3 regions of the Streptomyces sp. NPDC039480 genome follow, and region 2 is predicted to be linked to each of the others. Evidence: riboswitches for the same ligand, from Rfam matches in the RefSeq annotation. Region 2 holds a riboswitch; each other region holds the start of a gene.
What was found. A riboswitch is a leader RNA that binds a small molecule or an ion and turns the genes downstream of it on or off. The one in region 2 is predicted to bind cobalamin.
Positions count from the first base shown of each region.

Region 1: another riboswitch for cobalamin. It lies ahead of ACZ56E_RS18870 (ABC transporter substrate-binding protein); the one in region 2 lies ahead of cobN (cobaltochelatase subunit CobN).
Region 3: another riboswitch for cobalamin. It lies ahead of ACZ56E_RS11510 (energy-coupling factor ABC transporter permease); the one in region 2 lies ahead of cobN (cobaltochelatase subunit CobN).

Region 1 covers NZ_JBVITX010000005.1:428,468-435,727, forward strand. Annotated here, with positions in the region: gene glnII (glutamine synthetase) at 1-223, opposite strand, end outside; gene ACZ56E_RS18835 (arsenate reductase family protein) at 415-783, opposite strand; gene ACZ56E_RS18840 (hypothetical protein) at 952-1,260, shown strand; gene ACZ56E_RS18845 (alpha/beta hydrolase family protein) at 1,350-2,318, shown strand; gene ACZ56E_RS18850 (alpha/beta hydrolase) at 2,376-3,131, opposite strand; gene ACZ56E_RS18855 (haloacid dehalogenase-like hydrolase) at 3,149-4,279, opposite strand; gene ACZ56E_RS18860 (AraC family transcriptional regulator) at 4,470-5,339, shown strand; gene ACZ56E_RS18865 (VOC family protein) at 5,336-5,812, shown strand; cobalamin riboswitch at 5,810-5,994, shown strand; gene ACZ56E_RS18870 (ABC transporter substrate-binding protein) at 6,061-7,125, shown strand; gene ACZ56E_RS18875 (FecCD family ABC transporter permease) at 7,173-7,260, shown strand, end outside.
Region 2 covers NZ_JBVITX010000004.1:213,710-220,969, reverse strand. Annotated here, with positions in the region: gene ACZ56E_RS14945 (precorrin-2 C(20)-methyltransferase) at 1-71, opposite strand, end outside; gene ACZ56E_RS14940 (precorrin-8X methylmutase) at 68-694, opposite strand; gene ACZ56E_RS14935 (cobalamin biosynthesis protein CobG) at 706-2,532, opposite strand; cobalamin riboswitch at 2,657-2,780, shown strand; gene cobN (cobaltochelatase subunit CobN) at 2,822-6,442, shown strand; gene ACZ56E_RS14925 (amidohydrolase) at 6,394-7,260, opposite strand, start outside.
Region 3 covers NZ_JBVITX010000003.1:184,331-191,590, reverse strand. Annotated here, with positions in the region: gene ACZ56E_RS11520 (peptidoglycan recognition protein family protein) at 762-1,598, shown strand; gene ACZ56E_RS11515 (APH(3') family aminoglycoside O-phosphotransferase) at 1,980-2,801, shown strand; cobalamin riboswitch at 2,905-3,088, shown strand; gene ACZ56E_RS11510 (energy-coupling factor ABC transporter permease) at 3,119-3,847, shown strand; gene ACZ56E_RS11505 (energy-coupling factor ABC transporter substrate-binding protein) at 3,847-4,269, shown strand; gene cbiQ (cobalt ECF transporter T component CbiQ) at 4,276-5,025, shown strand; gene ACZ56E_RS11495 (energy-coupling factor ABC transporter ATP-binding protein) at 5,067-5,927, shown strand; gene ACZ56E_RS11490 (endo alpha-1,4 polygalactosaminidase) at 5,962-6,837, opposite strand; gene ACZ56E_RS11485 (SGNH/GDSL hydrolase family protein) at 6,997-7,260, opposite strand, start outside.

The DNA.
Region 1 (7,260 bases), on a different contig from region 2:
CGAGTACGTCGGCGCCGCCGCGGATCGGGTCCGGGCAGGTGTGGACCGGCTTGAGGACGCGGTCGGACGCGTGGCCCTCGGCCTGGTTCGTGCTGGACCCGTCGAAGCCCCAGAGCGGCAGCTCGGCGCCCTTCGCGTCGTCCGCCAGGATCTTGGTCTTGGAGCGGAGCTTCGCGGTCGGGGCGGTGCCGTCGATCCAGATGTACTCAGCCTTGAAGGTCACGGGGCCTCATCCTCATAACGCTCGGTACGGCGCAGAACGTGCGGGTGCTGCGGTGCCGTGGTGATGGGCGGCAGCCTGGCAACCCGCGATTTCCCGACCGTTGCTCTTATGTGAACCCCGTGTTACCTGAGGCGGGTGTGTCCGGCGTCACGACACCGCCCGGCCGCGCGGCACCGCCCGCCCCCGCGGCCTCAGCGCGACAGCGCGTCCCGCACCGCTTCCTCCGTGCGGGCCACCACCGCCGTGCCGTCGTCCGCGGTGATGATGGGGCGCTGGATCAGCTTGGGGTGGTCGGCGAGGGCCTTGATCCAGCGGTCGCGGCCCGAGGCGTCGCGGGGCCAGGCCGCACGGTCCTTCAGGTCCAGGTCCTTGGCGGCCTGCTCCTGGGTCCTGGTGATGTCCCACGGTTCGAGGCCGAGGCGGTCGAGGACGGCACGGATCTCGTCCTCGGTCGGTACGTCGTCGAGGTAGCGGCGGACGGTGTAGTCGGCGCCCTCCGCGTCGAGCAGCGAGAGGGCGCTGCGGCACTTCGAACAGGCGGGGTTGATCCAGATCTCCATGCCCCACACGCTACCTCCGGAACACCCGTCCCGGGCCGCGCTGCACCCCCGTATTCGAACACCCCAAAGCCCCTCTGGCCAGCGGCGATTGTCAGTGCTCCCCGGTAGAATCAACATAGTGTTCGAGGGCGCCCGACGGGGGGTCCCGACCGCGACAGGAGGATGCCCGTGCCCGCTGCCGCACTCACGTCCAAGCGTGTGTCCAAGACCGTACCGAAGCCCGTCCTGATCGACTTGCCGTACGTACCACTGGAGAAGAAGGCGCTGCCCCCGGGCCGCCCCCGCGAGTGGTACGTCAACCACAACCGCCGCCTCAAGGCCATGCGCCTGGCCATCGCCCTGCTCGACTCGGGCGTCTACCTGCCGAACCAGGCGAAGAACAGCACGATACGGCGCATGGCGGAGGACGTCGGGATCCATCCGCCGTCCGACATCACCTGTCACATGGTGCGGGCGCTCATGCGGTACAGCCGCTGAGCGGACGCGGGGCCCGTGGAGGGAGCTGCCCTCCACGGGCCCCGCACAAGTCTGTGCGGCCAAGTGTGCGATGGGACATGCTGTGCCCCATGACCCAGCCGGAACCCGTCGGCATGCCCCAGCCGGAACCCGTCGGCGAACTGCCGCTCCTGACGACCGCCGAGCTCCCGGACGGCACCCGCCTGCCCGTGCGCGCACTCCGCGCCCCCGCACCGGAACGCTTCCTTCCGTCCGGCTCGGGCCCGGCACCCTGGCCGCCCCCGGCCCCCGCGGTGCTCATCCTGCCCGCGATGGGCACCCCCGCCCGCTTCTACCGCCGCTTCGCGCGCCAGCTGCACGACGAAGGGCTGACTGCGCTCACCGTCGACCTTCGCGGCCAGGGTGAGGCGACCCCGCGCGCCACCGGTCCCGGCGCGCCGGGACACGGCTACCGCGCGATCGTCGAGGAGGACATCCCCGCGGTCGTCGCGGCGATCCGCGCCGAGCTCGGCCCCGAACCGCCCCTGTACGTCCTCGGCCACAGCCTCGGCGGCCAACTCGCTCTCGTATACGCATCGCTGGCCGCCGGCCGGGTCGGCTCCGGAGTCGACGGGGTGGCGGTCGTCGCCACGGGATCGGTGTGGTGGCGCGCGTACGGCCCGTGGCGCGGACCCGGCCTGCTCCTTGCGCAGACGCTCATCACGGCGACGGCGGCCGTGCTCGGCCGCTGGCCGGGCGCCCGGCTCGGCTTCGGCGGCGACCAGCCCAAGGGCGTCATGCGCGACTGGGCCCGGCAGGTGCGCACGGGCCGCTACAGCGGCACGGGCTCCGCGCTCGACTACGAAGCGGCGCTCGCCACCTTGGAACTGCCCGTCCTCGCGGTCTCCGTCGACGACGACACGTTCGCCCCGGCCGCCGCCCTCGACCACCTGCTCGGCAAGGTCCCGCGGGCCCGCCTCACCCGCCGCCACTACGCGGCGCAGGAGGCGGGCGACCGGCTCGACCACTTCGCGTGGACCCGCGCGGGCGGCACGCTCGCCAAGTGGGTGGCGGCGTGGGCGGCGACGCCCGGGGCGTAGTCCGGACGGGCGGGCGACGGCTGATGGCCAGCGGAGTGGCCGGTGACCCGGCCCGGATCAGCCGAGCAGCGCGTCCACCAGCCGCCGCCGGTCCTCCGTGTGGTCCCGCAGCCAGGCGCCCAACGCGTGGTCGGCGTCCGGCAGGTCGAGCCGCTCGAACCGGGCCCGGGCGGCGAGCGCCTCGCCGACGGCCGACGTGACCTCGGGCGGGATCACGGCGTCGGTGCCGGGCACGACGAGCACCGCGCGCCCGCCGAAGCCCCGGTAGACGTCGAGCGCCGCGGACTCGCGCCACCGGCCCGGCGTACGGATGATCTCGCTGAAGCGGCCGTCGCCGTCGCCGAAGGGCAGCGGCCAGGCCTCCGCCGCGTACACGGCGGGCGCGCACAGGCCGACGCCCGTGACCCGCGCGCCGAAGCGGGCCACCAGGTCCGCCACCGTCTGCCCGCTCATGCTGAACCCGACGAACACCAGGCTGTCGGAGGCGGGCACCCGCCCCTCGACCACCGCGGCCGCCTGCGCGCACCGCCGCCGCAGACTCAACTCCCGCAGCGCGCCGGTGCTTTCGCCGTGTCCGGAGAAGTCCAGCGCGAGCGCCCGGCAGCCGCGCGCCGCGAACTCGGCCTGCAGAGCGGCCAGCCGCGCCTTGTTGCCGCCACCCGCACCGTGCAGCAGCACGACGGTGGTGGCGGGGGAACGTGCGACCTCGACATCGGGCAGCGCCTCGGCGCAGCTCAACGTCTCGCCGTCACAGGCGAAGGAGAAGGCGGACAGGGCAGGTTCGGTCTCCGTGGCGAGGAATTCCTGAGTCATGCCCCCATCCTGCGCCGTCAGCCGATCTGATCCGGCGTGACCGTCAGCCACCGCTTGTCGGCGGTCACCTTCTGGCCCAGCTCGCGCTGCCGCTCGGCGTTCTTCTTCTTCATCCCGTCGAGCTGCTTCATGTACGAGTCCTTGCGGTTGACCCAGACGCGCACACCACCGTGCTCCACGTCGGCGGAGTGGAACAGCATCGGCCCGTCGCTGACCGGCGTGTCACCGGCCACGAGGATCGGCTTCTTCCACTCGTCGATGTACGTGTTGATCGCCGCGGGCTTGCCCTCGTACCAGGTCAGCGGCGCCCACAGGTTCGGCGTCAGCTCGCGCTGCGCGAGCTTCTCGCGGTCCTTCTCGCCGAAGCGGCCCTCGGCGATCTCCTTGCGCGAGGTGGTCACCTCGCCGGTCCTGCGGTCCTTGAGCTGCATGGACACCCCGATGACGTTCTGCGGCTTCACGCCGTAGCCGTACTTCGGGTCGGCGAGCACCATGCGCACCAGGTCCTCGCTGGCCGCGCTGACCACGTACACCTCGATGCCGTGCGCCCGCAGCGTCTTGTACAGCTGCCGCATGCCGGGCGAGAACTCCGGCGCCTTCACCTCGGTCTTCGTCGGCTTGCCGTCCTCGTAGTACTCGGCGGGGATCGGCTTCTTGTACGCGAGGAGCTCGTCGACGTACCCCTTGAGCTCCTTCAGCGTGAAGCCGGAGAAGATCTGCGCGGCCCAGGGGTAGCAGATCTGGTCGTCCACCTCGCAGAGCCGGTTGTAGTAGCTGTAGAGGCTCTCCTTGTGCCCGGCCTTGTCCTTGAACGGGATGACCTTCAAGGACGGGTCCATGGTCTTGCGGCTCAGGACGCCCTTCATCTCCAGGAACGGCAGCAGCGACTCTTCGAGGTCGTTGCGGTACGTCGTGTTGTCCGCGTCGAAGACGGCGTACGCGCCCTTGTGGCCGTTCTCCGCGATGACCTTGCCGAGCTTCTTCGCGACGGGCTTCGGCCAGTGCGAAAGCTCACGGGCGGTGGCCCCGGAGGAGTCGGCGGCGGTCGCCTCGCTCGTCGGCCACAGCGCGCTGCCCGCGAGGACGGCGGCGGCCACCGCCCCCGTTGCACCGATGACGGCCAGCTTGCCCTTTGCCCGTACTGCCATGTCTCTACGTCCCTGCCGTTCCCTGAAAGCGATGCGCGGCCCCGTCCGGAGCGGCGCGCCATGCTATGGGCAGGGGCGCCCATTTCCCATGATCGAAGTCACCGGGGGCGGAGGGTATGGGGGCGGGCGACGGGGGTAGCGGTAGGGGACTCCGCGACGCGACCTGGCCATGCCCCGCATACTGGAACGCGTGGGTTCCCGTGAGTTCGTCCGGACCGTTCCACGGCTCGGCGGCATGGTCGTCTCCGCGACCGGCTACCGCACCGCGGGGCAGCGGCCCGCCCTGCACCGGGGCCTCCCGTCCCCGTATCTGACCCTGATCTTCTCGCTGGACGGGTCCATCGCCACCGGTAGCACCCCCGGTCAGGCCACGGGACCGGACGCGGCGCGCACCGACATCGTCGTGGGCGGCCTGCACCAGAGCCCCGCGTACGTCGTGCAGCCCGAGCACGAGGCGGGCATCCAGCTCGCCGTGCACCCCCTCGCGGCCCGCCCGCTCCTCGGTCTGCCCGCCGCGGAACTGGCCGGGCAGCTCGTCGTCGGCGGCACCGACGTCCTCGGCGACCGCGCCGCCGACATCCGCGAGCGCCTGTGCGAACTGGACCGCTGGGAGGACCGCTTCGCCCTGCTCGCCGGCTATCTGCGGCGGCGCGCGGCCGAGGACCGGGCCGCCGGGTCCGTACGCCCAGAGGTCGCCGAGGCCTGGGCGTGGCTGGCCAGGCACCGGGGCGCGGGCACCCTCGGCGGCCTGTCCCGGCACGTGGCGCTCAGCGAGCGCAGGCTGACCGCGCTGTTCCGCGCCGAGACCGGCCTGAGCCCCAAACAGGCCGCCCGCCTGATGCGTTTCCAGCACGCCAAGGCCGCCGTGGTCCGCGCCGTCGCGGCGGGCGGGCCGCCGGACCTCGCCCGGGTCGCCGCCGACACCGGCTACTACGACCACTCCCACCTCGTCCGCGACTTCCGGCAGTACACGGAGGCGAGCCCCACCCGCTGGCTGGCCGAAGAGTGCCGGAATATCCAAGCCGGGGCGCACGGGGCCGGCGAAGAGTGGGAGACATGAACACCGACACCACACCCGGCACGACATCCGAAACCAGCCCGCCGGCCCCCGCCATCTGGCCGGCCCTGCAGGCCCACGACGCCCCCGCGCTGATCGACTTCCTCGTCGGCACCGTCGGCTTCCTGCGCACCGCGGTCTACGAGGACGGCGGCCGCGTCGCCCACGCCCAGCTCGACTGGCCCGAGGGCGGCGGCATCATGCTCGGCTCGTACGACCCCGAGTCGGCCACCGAGGCCTGCGGGGAACCGGGCACGTCCGGCGCCTACGTCGTCACCGACCACGTGGACGCCCTGTACGCCCGCCTCACCGAGGCCGGCGTCAAGATCACCCGCGAGATCGAGGACAAGCCGTACGGCAGCCGCGAGTTCGGCATCGCGGACCCCGAGGGGAACCGCTGGTCCTTCGGCACCTACCGCGGTGAGCCGAGGCCCGCACCGGCCCACGGCGCGGACCGCCCCCGCGAAGGCGCGTGATAACTTGCGCAAGCCAGTCAAACCCACACTTGGGCCAGGGAATCCGGTGCGAATCCGGAACTGACGCGCAGCGGTGAGGGGGACGGGCGGGGCCACGGCCACTGGGCGTTCCAGGACGCCCGGGAAGGCGCCCCGCCCGGTCGATCCCGAGTCCGAAGACCTGCTGGCGCCTCCGCTCGCACACCGGGCGACGGAGGTCGTGACGCAGGCCAGGCTCCGCGTATGAGCCGCGAGACCCAAGGGATCACGTGTCCTCGACAGCCCGTATATGCCGTACAGCCCGTATATCCGCTCTGTCCGCCCTGCTCTGTGCCGGCACGCTCACGCTCACCGCGTGCGGCGGCGGCTCCGCGGAGAAATCGGCGGGCGAGAGCGCCGACGGCTATCCGGTGACGGTCGCCTCCTGCGGCAAGGAGGCGAAGGTCGACGCGCCGCCCCGGCGGGCCGTCTCCCTCGACCAGGGTTCCACGGAGATCCTCCTCTCCCTCGGCCTCGCCGACCGCATGGTCGGCACCGGCACCTGGACCGACCCGGTCCTGAAGAACCTGGAGAAGGACAACGCGAAGGTGGAGCGGCTCGCCGACCGCTACCCGGCGCTGGAGAAGGTCCTCTCCAAGGAGCCCGACTTCGTCAGCGCCTCCTTCCTCTACACGGTCGGCAAGGGCGGCGTCGCCGACCGCACGAAGTTCACCGAACTCGGCGTCCCCGTCTACGTCTCGCCCACCGACTGCGCGGGCAAGGACAACGACAGCGGCGGCGACGGCAAACGCGTCAAGACCCTCACCATGGACACCGTCTACAAAGAGGTGCGTGACCTGGCGAAGGTCTTCGACGTCGAGAAGCGCGGCGAGAAGCTGGTCTCGGACCTGAAGGGCAGGGTCGCCAAGGCCACGGAGGACATCGACGAGGCGGCCGCCTCCGACGTGACGCTCCTGTACTGGTTCGCCAACTCCGACGCCCCGTACATGGCGGGCTGCTGCGGTGCGCCCGGCATCATCACCCGCGAACTCGGTGCGAAGAACGTCTTCGACGACACCCGCGAAGAGTGGCCCCAGATCAACTGGGAAACCGTCGCCGACCGCGACCCCGACGTCCTCGTCATCGGCGACCTCACGCGCAAGTCGCAGTCGGCGGAGAGCGCGGCGGCGAAGATCAAGTTCCTGGAGTCCAACCCGGCGACGAAGAACCTGACCGCCGTGAAGAAGAAGCGGTACGTCCTCCTCAGCGGCCAGGCCATGAACCCGACGATCCGCACGGTCGACGGCATCGAACAGGTCGCAGCGGGCCTGCGGAAATTCGGACTCGTCAAGTGAGGGAGGCAGCACCGGGCAGGGACACGGTCCCCGCACCTGTTCTCCCCGTGGATGCCCCCGACCCCGTCGCCCCCTCCGTGCGGCACGGTCTGCGGATCGGGCTTCTCTGGGTGGGCGGGGTCGCCGCGCTCGTGC
Region 2 (7,260 bases):
ATCAGGGAGGGGTCGCCGGGGCCGAGCCCGACGCCGTACAGCTTCCCCCGGGAAGTGGTCTCGGTGTTCACTCCGCCTCGCTCGCAATCGCGTTGATCGCCGCCGCGGCCATCGCGCTGCCGCCGCGACGCCCTCGTACGACCAGGTACTCCAGGCCGGAGGAGTGCTCGGCGAGCGCGTCCTTGGACTCGGCGGCGCCGACGAAGCCGACCGGGATGCCGAGGACGGCGGCCGGGCGCGGCGCGCCTTCCTCGATCATCTCCAGGAGGCGGAAGAGGGCGGTGGGCGCGTTGCCGATGGCGACGACGGAGCCTTCGAGGCGGTCGCGCCAGAGTTCCATGGCGGCGGCGCTGCGGGTGGTGCCGAGCTCGGCGGCGAGGTCCGGCACGGACGGGTCGGCGAGGGTGCAGATCACGTCGTTGTCGGCGGGCAGCCGCTTGCGGGTGACGCCGCTCGCGACCATGTTCGCGTCGCAGAGGATCGGCGCGCCGTCGCGCAGCGCCTTGCGGGCGTCGGCGATGACTCGCGGGCTGTAGGCGAGATCCTTCACGAGATCCACCATCCCGCAGGCGTGGATCATCCGGACCGCGACCTGGCTGACGTCGGCGGGCAGGCCGTGGAGGTCCGCCTCCGCGCGGATGGTGGCAAAGGACTCGCGGTAGATCGCCGCGCCGTCCTTCTCGTAGTCGAACACTGTGCTCTCGCTCATCTCGTGGCCGTCGTTTTCGTGGTGTTACGTGCCGTGGTGACCGTCTCGGTCAGGGTGCCGCCCGTCACGCGCTCGGTCGAGCCGCCGGTGTGCCGCGTGACCTCGTAGCGGCCGTCGCCGGTGGCGAGGACGTCGACCCAGTCGCCGTGCGGGTGCCCGCAGCGCCGCTCGCAGCCGGACCAGTGGACGGGGAGTCCGCCGGTGCCGGGCACGGCGTCGCCGCGGACGTCGGCGAGGGACTTGCCGCAGCCCGGGCGTCCGGTGCAGGCGCCGACACCCAGCCAGGGCGAGTCGGGTGCGGTGACGTATCCGACGCCGGCCAGCGCGGCCAGCCGTTCGCGGGCCGCGACCCCATCGGCGAAGCCGGGAAGCACAAATCCGCGCCAGGGCGTAACCCGCAGCTCATCGGCGGGCAGCGGCAGAAGGGCCCGCCACTGGGCGGCGCTCACGCGGCCGAGGGGGGCGTGGACCACCACAGCGCGACCGACGACGCCCGGGGCGGGCGGGGCGGTACTCGGCGGCCGCCGGGTGCCGGCGGGCGCGGCATCGCCATCTGCGGCCGACGCGGCAACCGGCGGACGCGGGACATCAGCGGGCGCGGCATCACCATCCGCGGGCGTGACGGCAACCGGCGACCGCGGGACATCAGCGGGCGCGGCATCGCCATCAGCGGTCGGCGCGCCGACCGACAGCCGCCGGGCGTCGGCAGGCGCGGCATCACCATCCGCGGGCGTGACGGCAACCGGCGACCGCGGGACATCAGCGGGCGCGGCATCACCATCAGCGGACGGCGCGGCAACCGGCAGCCGCCGGGCGTCGGCAGGCGCAGCATCACCATCCGCAGGCGAAGCGGTGTCCGGCAGCCGCGGGACGCCGGCGAGCGTGACATCGCCATCAGCCGACGGCACGGCAACCGGCAGCCGCCGGGCGTCGGCAGGCGCGGCACCGCCATCCGCGGACAGCACGGCAACCGGTGACCGCGGGACATCAGCGGGCGCGGCATCGCCATCAGCGGGTGTGACGGCACCACCGACGGGCGTGGCGGTGAGGTCGGCGGGTGTAGCGGTGAGGTCGGCCGGTGTAGCAGCGGCAGCCGCGGGTGTGGCGGTGACGTCGGCGCGGGCCAGTGCTGCCGCCAGGTCCGGGGTCGTGCCCTCGGGCAGTTCGCGCAGCCGCCAGGCTCCGTTGCCCGCCTCGCGCGCGGCGGCGAGGAAGGCCCCGGCGGCGGCGAGGGCGGCGCGCGGGGCGTCGGCCCCGGCGACCCGGAAGGCGTGCCCCCCGAGACGTACGACCGCGGTCCCGCCCGATTCTGCGATCAAGGTCACATCGCCGCCGAGCCCGGCCACATCCCCGCGGCCGTCGTCGAGGGCGAACAGGAAGCGGCCGGAGAGCGCCGTCGTCCACTCCTCGGCGCAGAGGAGCCGGTCCAGCTCGCGGGCCCACAACTGCACGTCGGCGTGGCCGAGTCCGTCGGTTCCCGCGAGCGGGGACGCCACCACGTTCCGCACCCGCTCGTGGCGCTCGGAGGGCAGCAGGCCGGCGTCCGCGAGCAGCCGGGAGAGTTCGCCGCCGCACGCGTCGCCGAGGCCGCGCAGCTCGATGTTGCCGCGTGAGGTGACGCTGAGGTTCCCGTCCGCCAGACGCTCCGCCACGGCTGCCAGCACAGCTACCTGATGCCCCGTCAGAAGGCCCCCGGGCAGCCGGAGTCGGGCGAGGCGCCCGTCGTCCGCGAGGTGCAGACGGAGGGCTCCGGGGCAGGCGTCACCCCGGTCACGTATGAGGGATTCGCCCTGGTCTGGGGATGGTGCTCGGGTGGGCGGCATGGCGGCGAGCATACCCACGCGGATCCGGCCGGTCGCCTCCCGAGACGGACCGTCCTGGCAGGTGGCCGCCCCATCGGCGGCGGGCAGGACTTACTATGCAGGCGGCGGGCTTCCAGGTCCGCCGACGCCAGCGACGGCGTGGGTCCACCAGGACCCGAGGGAGGAAGCCCGGTGCGAATCCGGCGCGGTCCCGCCACTGTGAGCCCCACCCGCGTGGGGTGAGCCAGGAACTCCTGCCGTCCATACGACCACCCGGGGCGCGGACACCCCGAGGAAGGCCTGCGCCCGCATGCTTCTGCTGTTGTCGACCTCCGACACCGACCTGCTCAGCGCCCGCGCGGCGGGTGGCCCCGTCGACTACCGGTTCGCCAACCCGTCCCGCCTGGACCTCGACGGGCTGCCCGCCCTGCTCGACGGCGTCGACCTCGTCGTCGTACGCCTCCTCGGCGGCGTCCGCGCCTGGCAGGACGGCCTGGACCAGCTCATCGCCACCGGCCTCCCGGTCGTCGTGCTCACCGGCGAACAGGCGCCCGACGCCCAGTTGATGGCCTCGTCGACCGTGCCGATCGGCATCGCCGCCGAGGCGCACGCCTACCTCGCGCACGGCGGCCCCGCCAACCTGGAGCAGCTGGCCCGCTTCCTCTCCGACACCGTGCTGCTCACCGGCCACGGCTTCGAGCCGCCCGCCGCCGCCCCCTCCTGGGGCCCGCTGGAGCGCACCGCCCGCACGGAAGGCACCGACGGCCCGACCGTCGCGGTGCTCTACTACCGCGCCCACCACATGAGCGGCAACACCGCCTTCGTGGACGCGCTGTGCGGCGCGATCGAGGACGCGGGCGCCCGCGCCATGCCGCTGTACGTGGCTTCGCTGCGCGCCCCCGAGCCCGAGCTGATCGACGAGCTGCGCGCCGCCGACGCCATCGTGACGACGGTCCTCGCGGCGGGCGGCACCAAGCCCGCCGAGGCGTCGGCCGGCGGCGACGACGAGTCGTGGGACGCGGGCGCGCTGACCGGCCTCGACGTACCGATCCTCCAGGCGCTCTGCCTGACCGGGTCGCGCTCCGCGTGGGAGGAGAACGACGAGGGCGTCTCGCCGCTGGACGCCGCGAGCCAGATCGCGGTGCCCGAGTTCGACGGGCGCCTCATCACGGTCCCCTTCTCCTTCAAGGAGATCGACGAGGACGGCCTTCCCGCGTACGTGGCCGACGCCGAGCGGGCGGCCCGGGTCGCCGGCATCGCCGTGCGGCACGCGCGCCTGAAGCACATCCCGGCCGCCGACAAGCGCCTCGCGCTGGTGCTTTCCGCGTACCCGACCAAGCACTCCCGCATCGGCAACGCGGTCGGCCTCGACACCCCCGCGTCCGCCGTCGCGCTCCTGCGCAGGCTCATCGCCGAGGGCTACGACTTCGGTCCCGAGGCCGACATCCCGGGCCTCGTCTCCGGCGACGGCGACGAGCTGATCCGCGCGCTCATCGACGCGGGCGGCCACGACCAGGACTGGCTCACCGAGGAGCAGCTCGCCGCCAACCCGGTGCGCATCCCGGCCGCCGACTACAAGCGGTGGTACGCGACGCTCCCGCAGGAGCTGCGGGACTCGGTCGAGCAGCACTGGGGGCCGCCGCCCGGCGAGATGTTCCTGGACCGCTCGCGGGTCGGCAACGGCGGGGACCCGGAGGGCGACATCGTGCTCGCCGCCCTGCGCCGCGGCAACCTGCTCATCCTCATCCAGCCGCCGCGCGGCTTCGGCGAGAACCCCATCGCGATCTACCACGACCCGGACCTGCCGCCGTCGCACCACTACCTGGCGGCGTACCGCTGGATCGCGGCGTCCGCGGCGGACGGCGGCTTCGGCGCCGACGCGATGATCCACCTCGGCAAGCACGGCAACCTGGAGTGGCTGCCCGGCAAGAACGCGGGCCTGTCCGCCGCCTGCGGCCCCGACGCCGCGCTCGGCGACCTGCCGCTGATCTACCCCTTCCTGGTCAACGACCCGGGCGAGGGCACCCAGGCCAAGCGCCGCGTGCACGCCACGCTCATCGACCACCTGGTGCCGCCGATGGCACGCGCCGACTCCTACGGCGACATCGCGCGCCTTGAGCAGCTCCTCGACGAGTACGCGCAGATCAGCTCCATGGACCCGGCGAAGCTTCCGGCGATCCGCGCGCAGATCTGGACGCTCATCCAGGCCGCGAAGCTCGACCACGACCTGGGTCTCGAGGACCGTCCGGACGACGACGGCTTCGACGACTTCCTGCTGCACGTCGACGGCTGGCTCTGCGAGATCAAGGACGCGCAGATCCGCGACGGCCTGCACGTCCTCGGCACCGCCCCGGCCGCCGGTGACCGCGTCAACCTCGTCCTCGCGATCCTGCGGGCCCGCCAGATCTGGGGCGGCACGACCGCCCTGCCCGGTCTGCGCGAAGCCCTCGGTCTCGACGAGTCCGCGGCGACGCGCACCACCGCCGACGCGGCCGAGGAGCAGGCCCGCGCGCTGGTCCAGGCGATGGACGACGCGGACTGGGACCTCGCCGCCGTCCCCCGCGACCAGGGTGAACAGGTCGCCGCGGTCCTGGAGTTCGCGGCCCGCGAGGTCGTGCCGCGCCTCGCGGCCACCACCGCCGAGCTCGACCACTCCGTCCACGCCCTGAACGGCGGCTTCGTCCCGGCGGGCCCCTCGGGCTCCCCGCTGCGCGGCCTGGTCAACGTCCTGCCGACCGGCCGCAACTTCTACTCGGTCGACCCGAAGGCCGTCCCGTCCCGCCTCGCGTGGGAGACGGGCCAGGCCCTCGCCGACTCCCTCATCGAGCGGTACAGGACGGACAACGGCGAGTACCCCACGTCCGTCGGCCTCTCCCTGTGGGGCACGAGCGCGATGCGCACCGCGGGCGACGACGTCGCCGAGGCCATGGCGCTGCTCGGCGTCCGCCCGGTCTGGGACGACGCGTCGCGCCGCGTCACGGGTCTGGAGGCCATCCCGTACGAGGAGCTGGGCCGTCCCCGCATCGATGTGACGCTGCGCATCTCGGGCTTCTTCCGCGACGCGTTCCCGCACACCATCGGCCTGCTCGACGACGCGGTGCGGCTCGCCGCCTCGCTCGACGAGCCCGCCGACCAGAACTACGTACGCGCCCACGCCCAGGCCGACCTGGCCGAGCACGGCGACGAGCGCCGGGCCACCACCCGCATCTTCGGTTCGCGTCCGGGTACGTACGGCGCGGGCCTGCTCCAGCTCATCGACTCCCGCGACTGGCGCACCGACGCGGACCTCGCCGAGGTGTACACGGTGTGGGGCGGCTACGCGTACGGCCGCGGGCTCGAAGGCCGCCCGGCGCGCGCCGAGATGGAGACCGCGTACAAGCGCATCGCGGTCGCCGCGAAGAACACGGACACCCGCGAGCACGACATCGCGGACTCGGACGACTACTTCCAGTACCACGGCGGCATGGTGGCGACCGTGCGCGCGCTGCGGGGCACGGCCCCGGAGGCGTACATCGGCGACTCGACCCGCCCCGAGACGGTCCGCACGCGCACGCTGGTGGAGGAGACGAGCCGCGTCTTCCGCGCCCGCGTGGTCAACCCCAAGTGGATCGAGGCGATGCGCCGCCACGGCTACAAGGGAGCCTTCGAACTCGCCGCCACCGTGGACTACTTGTTCGGGTACGACGCCACGACGGGCGTCGTCGCCGACTGGATGTACGACAAGCTCACGGAGACGTACGTCCTGGACCCGACGAACCGTCAGTTCCTCCAGGAGGCCAACCCCTGGGCCCTGCACGGCATCGCGGAGCGCCTTCTGGAGGCGGAGTCGCGCGGCATGTGGGCCAAGCCGGACCCGGCGGTGCTCGAAGCGCTGCGGCAGGCCTACCTGGAGTCCGAGGGCGACTTGGAGGACGGCGGCGACAAGGGCTGAGGGTCTGCCTCTGAACCCCCGAGCCAGGCGAGTGCGGCCGTCGTCAGCGCCGTGACGCCGGTGGTGACGGCCGGCTCGACCAGCGGGGCGAAGAACGGCGAGTGGTTGGACGGGATGTCGCGCTCGAAGGTCCCGGCCTGCTGCGCGGCCACCACCTCCGCCGGGTCGGCGCCGCCGAACAGCCAGTAGCAGAGCGGGACTTCGCGATCGGCGCAGGTCGCGAAGTATCCGACGTCCTCGCTGCCGGTCACGGGGCCCGGATCGAGGATCCGGTCCTCGCCGAGCACCGCGCCGATCGCCGCCATCGTCCTCTCGACGGCGGCCGCGTCGTTGTCGAGGACGGGGAACGAGTCGATCTCCGTGATCTCGGGCTCCCGCTCCGCCCCCGCCGTGGCCGCCTCGCCCCTGACGATGCGCTCGACGGCGGCGAGGACCCGCCTGCGGACCTCGGGCGTGTACGTCCGGATGTTGATCTTCAGCTCGGCCTCGTCCGGGATGATGTTGTCCTTCGTGCCCGCCTGCAGCGAGCCGACGGTGACCACGGCCGTCTCGCCGCCCGCGATCTCCCGCGACACGACGGTCTGCAGCCGCATCACGGTCGCGGCGGCCATCACCACGGGGTCGATCGACGCCTCGGGGCGAGAGCCGTGCGCCCCCTTGCCGAACATCCGTACACGCAGGGCGTCGGTCGCCGCGAAGGCCGGCCCGGAGTGCGCCCCGATCATGCCGGCGGGAAGCGGCGCGACATGCTGCCCGAGCACGACGTCCGGGACGCCGAACCGCTCGTAGAAACCGTCCTCGACCATCGCCCGCGCGCC
Region 3 (7,260 bases), on a different contig from region 2:
CCCCCCCCCCCGCGTAGCCGCTGGAGAGAAGAGTCCGAGCTGGCCATCCCGGTTCGTTCGCCCCGCGTCCGCTGCCGGGGGCCGTCCGGTTCTTCCCCCCCCCCGCGTAGCCGCTGGGGGAGAAGCGTCCGAGCTGGTCCACCCGGTTCGTTCGCTCGCATCCGCCGGGGGCCGCCCGGTTCTCTCCCTCCCCCCTCGCGTCGCCGCTGGGGGAAAAGTGTCCGGGCTGGCCATTCCGGTTCGTTCCCCCGCGTCCGCTGCCGGGGGCCCGCCCGGCCCTTCTCCCCCGTCCGCGGACGGGCCGCCCGCCGGTTGCGCCGACTGCCGCAGCCGGTAGCGCGCTGCTTGCCGGCCGGTCGGAGGGTGACACCATGCGTGTCTTCTCCAGGCGGTCCCGGTCACGCGTGCCGAACGCTCGCGCGCGGTCCGGGTCGCGGGTGCGGAATGTCTTCGTGCGGTCCGGGTCGTGCGTGCGGAGCGTCTTCGAGCGGTCTGGTTCGTGCGTGCGGAACGTCCTTGTGCGGTCCAGGTCGCGGGTGCGGGATGTCTTCGCACGGTCCGGTTCGCGCGTGTGGAACGTCCTTGCGCGGTCCAGGTCGCGCGTGCGGAATGTCTTCGTGCGGTTCGGGTCGCGGGTGCGGAGCGTCTTCGTGAGGTCCGGGTCGCGCGGGCCGAACCCCCTCGCGGCATCCGGTTCGTGCGTGCCGAACGCCCTCACGCGGGCAGGGGCGCGTGTGCCGAGCGCCCTCGCGCAGCCCGGGATGCACTTGCCGAAGGTTGTGCTGCCGAGCGCCCTGCGTGGGGCACTGGGGGTGCTGCCCGGTGCGGCGGCCGTCGTAGCGCTGCTGGTGTGCGCGGCCGGCATCGATCCCGTGGTGCCCGCCGGCGACGACGGAACCTCCCTCCGGGCGACCGCCCCGGGACATCGCTCCGTCATGCCCGCCGCCGCTCGGCCCGCGCGCCAGGTGCCCTCGTCGTACGCGGCGTTCCGCGCGGCGCCCCCACGCATCCTGCCCCGCACGGCCTGGCTGGCGCCGGGGACAGCCACCCCGCCGCCCGCCCGTTACGCGGACCGGGTCGAGGCCGTCTTCATCCACCACACCGACTCCCCGAACGGCTACGACTGCGACGACGTCCCACGCATCATCCGCTCGCTCTACACCGGCCAGGAGGCGGACAGGGACTGGGACGACATCGGCTACAACTTCCTCGTGGACCGCTGCGGCACGCTCTACGAGGGGCGCGCGGGCGGCACCGACAGGCCCGTCGTCGGGGCGCACGCGCAGGGCTTCAACCGGGGCTCGACGGGCGTGGCGGCGATCGGCACATTCACGGCGGGGACTCCGGTGCCCAAGGCGATGACCGACGCCATCGCCGCGCTCGCCGCCTGGAAGCTCGGCCTCTCGGGCGTCGACCCGCGCGGTTCGGCGCGGCTGGTCTCCACCAACAGCCGGAGCCGGTTCGCGGCAGGGACCGACGCGGTCTTCCACACGATCGCGGCCCACAAGGACGGCTACGCCACGTCCTGCCCCGGAGCGTCCCTGACCGCCGAGATGCCGACGATCAGAGAAGCCGCAGCCCGGCTCCAGGGCAGATGAACCGAGGCGCCAGCAACGGCCCGCAGAGACCGATGTACGGCACCACCGTGCCGTCGACATCCTCGCGCGAGGCGGGACGCGCGCCGCACCGCACCGGTCTGTTCGTCCGTGGCAGTTTGCTGAAGTGCACGCCCCTTAGGCGGCTCTTGCTGCCTCCGACCGCTCCACGTGGACGATGGCGAGGCACTCCGAGGGGTGCCCGCGTAATGAGGGGCGCGCCCACGGCGAATGTCGCCGTGGCGATCAGTGTGGGGTGGGACGGCCTGGGCTCTGCAGCCTGCAGGGAGTCACCCCCCACGCAAACTGACAAAGTTCGCACCGGCAACGGATCAACACCCCCTCCGAAATATCAAGTGGGCCCCGCAGGAAGTCGCTGCCATGATGCCGATCATGAGCAGCGATCTGAGACAGAGGTACGCCGCATACCGCTGGACCCGCGCGACGAACGGCGCATCGGGCGCCGGGGTGCACCGCCTCACCGGAGCGGACGCGGGCAAACCCGAGTTGTACGTGAAGACCGCCCCCGTCACGCACGACGGATCACCCTCCGACCTGCAGGGCGAGGCCGACCGCCTCGCCTGGCTCGCCGGGCGGGGCATCCCGGTGCCGCGCATCGTCGAGCGGGGCGCCGACGACCGCACGGCGTGGCTGGTGACCGAGGCGGTGCCCGGCAGACCGGCCGCCGACGAGTGGCCTGCGGAGCAGCGGTACGCCGTGGCCGAGTCGCTCGCCGACCTCGCCGGAGCCCTGCACCGACTGCCCCTGGAGGACTGCCCGTTCGACCGCTCCCTGCCGGTCACCATGGAGCAGGCCGCACACCACGTCGCCGAAGGCCTGCTGGACCTGGACGATCTCGACGAGGAGCGCGCCGGATGGACCGGGCAGCGCCTCCTCGACGAACTGCGCCGCACCCGCCCGGCGGCGGAGGACCTGGTCGTCACCCACGGCGACCTCACCCCGGAGAACGTCCTCCTCGACCCCGACACCTGCCGCGTCACCGGAGTCATCGACGTCGTCCGCCTCGGCAGGGCGGACCGGCACACCGATCTCGCCATACTCGTAAGGGAGTTGGCGCACGAGGAAGACCCCTGGTTCGGACCCGAGTACGCCGAACGGTTCCTGCGGCGGTACGAGGAGCAGACGGCGACCGCGGCCGACAAGGAGAAGCTGGACTTCTACCGGCTGCTCGACGAATTCTTCTGACCGGGCGGACAGCCTCTGAGCAGGGGCGTACGCGGTGGTGGTGTGCGCTCGGGTGTGCCACCGGCGCGACCCGCGTGCAAGTTGTCAGGCAGATCTTTGCGCACTAGTGTCACCACGCCTTGGTGCTCGGGAAATCCGGTGTGATGCCGGTGCGGCCCTCGCCACTGTGATCGGGAAGTCCGGCTCCAGCCCTCGCGGCAGCCACTGGGTGCACACGTACCCGGGAAGGCGGAGTCCGGTCGGTACGACCCGTCAGCCAGGAGACCGGCCAAGGCACGTTGTCCATCCACGAGGTGCTGGAGAGGGTCTGCTGAGCCATGCACATAGCCGAGGGTTTCCTCCCGCCGGCGCACGCGATCGCCTGGGGCGTAGCGTCCGCGCCGTTCGTCGTCCACGGAGTCCGCTCCCTGACCCGTGAAGTCAAGGAACACCCGGAGAGCACGCTGCTCCTCGGTGCCTCCGGGGCCTTCACGTTTGTCCTTTCCGCGTTGAAAATCCCCTCGGTGACGGGCAGTTGCTCGCACCCGACGGGGACCGGGCTCGGGGCGATCCTGTTCCGGCCACCGATCATGACGGTGCTCGGCACCATCACCCTGCTCTTCCAGGCCCTGCTGCTCGCCCACGGCGGACTCACCACCCTGGGCGCCAACGTGTTCTCCATGGCGATCATCGGCCCCTGGGCGGGTTACGCGGTCTACCGGCTCCTGAGGCGGTACGACGTGCCGCTCATGGTCACCGTGTTCTTCGGGGCATTCGTCGCCGACCTGACCACGTACTGCGTCACCAGCGTCCAGCTGGCCCTCGCGTTCCCCGACCCCGGCAGCGGTTTCCTGGGCGCCCTGGGCAAGTTCGGCGGCATCTTCGCCGTCACGCAGATCCCCCTGGCCGTCAGCGAAGGCCTGCTCACCGTCCTGGTGATGCGTCTGCTCGTGCAGTCCAGCAAGGGCGAACTGACCCGCCTCGGCGTACTGCTGCAGCGCAAGCAGGCGGACACCGCGAAGAAGGCGGACACGACGAAGAAGACCGAGACGGGGGCCAGCGCCTGATGAGCCGGAACGCGAAGATCAACACACTGCTGCTCCTCATCGTCGCCGCGCTCGCGGTCCTTCCCCTGGCGCTCGGTCTCGGCGACGACGAGGAAGAGCCGTTCGCCGGCGCCGACGCCCAGGCCGAGACGGCGATCACCGAGATCGACCCGGACTATGATCCATGGTTCTCGCCGCTGTACGAACCCCCGTCCGGGGAAGTCGAGTCGGCGCTGTTCGCCCTGCAGGCGGCCATCGGCGCGGGCGTCCTCGCGTACTACTTCGGGCTGCGCAAGGGCCGCCGCCAGGGCGCGGAACAGGCACGGGACGAAGCGACGCGACCAGAAGCAGCGGGGACGGAAGCAGTGGGGCCGTCCACGTCGACCGGCTCCGGTGAGCCGGTCGACGTGGACGGCCCCCGGTCCGGGACCGAGCGGGTCTGACCCGGCGTGCTGCCCATCGACGCGGCGGCGCACAGCAGTCGCTGGCGCCGCCGGCATCCCGTGGACAAGGCCGTGCTCGGTCTCGGCCTCACCGTCCTGGCCATCTCGCTGCCGCCCTGGCCGGGCGCCGTCCTGGTGCTGGTCGCCGCGCTCGCCCTGCTGCTCGGCCCGGCGGGCGTGCCGCCCGGCAAACTGTGGCGCGCCTACCGTGTGCCGCTCGGCTTCTGCGTGACCGGCGCCCTGACCCTGCTCGTCCAGGTCGGCGGCCCGGACGGGTTCGTGGCGTTCGCGGACGGCGGCCCGGCGCGCGCGGGCGGTCTGCTTCTGCGGACCTCCGCGGCCTCGCTCGGCGTCCTCCTGTTCGCCTTCACCACGCCCATGTCGGACCTGCTGCCCCGCCTGGTGAAGGCGGGGGTGCCCGCGCCGGTCGTGGACGTGGCACTCGTCACGTACCGCATGAGCTTCCTGCTCCTGGACTCCATGAGCCGGATCCGGCAGGCGCAGGCCGCCCGGCTCGGCCACACTACCCGCGCTGCCACCTGGCGCTCCCTCGCCGGTCTCGGCGCCACCGCGTTCGTGCGCGCCTTCGACCGGGCGAGCCGGCTGCAGGCCGGGCTCGCCGGGCGCGGCTACGACGGCACCCTGCGCGTCCTCGTGCCCGAGGCCCGGATCTCCCGGCCCTTCCTGGCCGCGGGCGCGGCACTTCTCGTGGGCCTGGTGGCCCTGACCCTCGTACTGGAAAGGTTCCTTCCATGAGCGCCACGAGTGCCACGAGCGCCGGGGGCGGCGCGAGCGCCATGAGCGAGGCCGTGGTCGCTCTGCGCGCGGTGTCCTACGCGTACGAGGACGGGCCCACCGTGCTCAGCGGCCTCGACTTCGACGTCGTCGAGGGCCGTGCCCTCGCCCTGCTCGGACGCAACGGCAGCGGCAAGACCACCCTCATGCGACTGCTCAGCGGCGGACTGCGGCCCGCCTCCGGCGAGTTGACGGTCGAGGGCGTCCCCGTGACGTACCACCGGAAGGGCCTGACCCGGCTGCGTACGACCGTGCAGCTCGTGGTGCAGGACCCCGACGACCAGCTGTTCGCCGCCTCGGTCGAACAGGACGTCTCCTTCGGCCCCTTGAACCTCGGCCTGCCCGACGCCGAGGTCCGGGACCGGGTCGCCGAGGCGCTCGCCGCCCTCGACATCACCGCGCTCGCCGACCGGCCCACCCACCTGCTCTCCTACGGCCAGCGGAAGCGGACCGCCATCGCGGGAGCCGTCGCGATGCGCCCCCGCGTGCTCATCCTCGACGAGCCGACCGCGGGACTCGACCCCGACGGCCAGGAACGCCTCCTCGCCACCCTGCAACGGCTGCGGGACGCCGGGACGACCGTGGTCATGGCGACCCACGACGTCGATCTGGCGCTGCGCTGGGCCGACGACGCGGCGCTGCTCACACCCTCCGGGGTGCGGACGGGACCGGTCGCCGAGACGCTTGCCCGCCGGGACCTGCTGGCCGAGGCCGGGCTGCACCTGCCGTGGGGCGTCGCCGTCGGCGAGCTGCTGCGCACGTGCGGCCTCGCGGGGGAGGCGGGGGAGGAGCCGCGTACCGCGGAGGAGTTGGCGGCCCTGGCCGCTGGAGCCCGCGGCCGGGGCCCTCAGCAGTGCCGGTAGCCGGGGTCCTCAGCAGTGCCGGTAGCCGGGGTCCTCAGCAGTGCCGGTACACGTAGCCTTCCTCGCCGGCGGCCAGGACGTCGCGGTCGCGCAGCGTGACGGACAGCTTCTTGCCCCAGGTGCGGCAGGCGGTGTCGAAGTCCTTCGTCACGTACTCGATGTCGAAGACCTTCCCGTCGTACGCGGACACGAAGTCCGGGCACTCCTTGTAACGCGCGCACTCCTCGGTCACGGCGAAGTCGAAGCCGATCCGCTTGCGGCGGTCCAGCAGGTCGGTGGTGTTCTTCTGGGCGATGGCCAGGCCCTGGCGGTGCGCGCGCTCGGCCAGGAGGCGGGCGAAGGCGGCCGCGTCGTCGGTGGTGAGCAGGCCGTCCGAACGTTCGTAGGAGTCGAGGTTGTCGGGCTCCACCGCGTCGAAGCCCGCCTTCGCGCAACCGTCGATCCACGAGCCGACGATCTCGGCGAGGGCCGCGCGCTTCTTCTTGGTGGAGATGTCGAGCAGGGGCTCCTGCCAGTCCTCGTCGACGACCGTGCGTCCCTCCTCGTCACGCAGGAGAAGAGAACTGTGCTCGCGCTGCCACCAGCGCGCGGCCTCCTTGCCCGGCTGGGCCTGGAAGGCGTTGACGTAACAGATGTTGTAGCGGCCGGGGGCGGGGTCGGCGGTGCGGTCGCGCGAGACGGCGCGCACCTTCGACGGCGGCGCGTACGGGCCGCCGAGCTGGTAGTCGAAGGGGGCGTCGACCGGCGGCTGCCGGACGCGGTCGCGGCCGGAGGTGCCGGCGTCACCTGATCCGCCGGGTCCGTCCGATCCACCGGGTCCGTCCGATCCGCCGGTCGAGCAGCCGGCGAGGAGGGCGAGGAGCAGCGCACCGCTCACACCGGCCCGCAGGCGTGCGCCCCTGCCGCGCAGGGCACCCGACGCGCCTGCCGGCCGCCGCGCGGAGGGGGTCTCGCCGCTCCGCGCGGAGCGGTTCCTGCTGGTACGCCACTTGATCCCGTTCACCCGAACAGGATCGCAGCCCCGGCGCTGGGCCCGTGCGCCGGGCGCCCGACCGCGCGGGCACTCTGTTCAGGGCAGGTTGAGCGCCTTGACAGCCTCCTTGGCCATTCCGGCCTCGCCGAGGGCGTTGGGGTGCACGGGCACGAAGTTCGTGCCGAAGAGGACCGGCTCGATCCAGCGCTGGCCCACCGGCCGGCAGGCGTCGTGCGCGTCGGACGCGGCGGCCAGGTCGACGAACGTGGCGCCGGTCTCCTGCGCGGCCCGCTGCGCCGCGCCGTTCAAGTGCGCTTGTACGTCACGGAGGTAGGGGACGTCGCCTTCCGCGATGGGCAG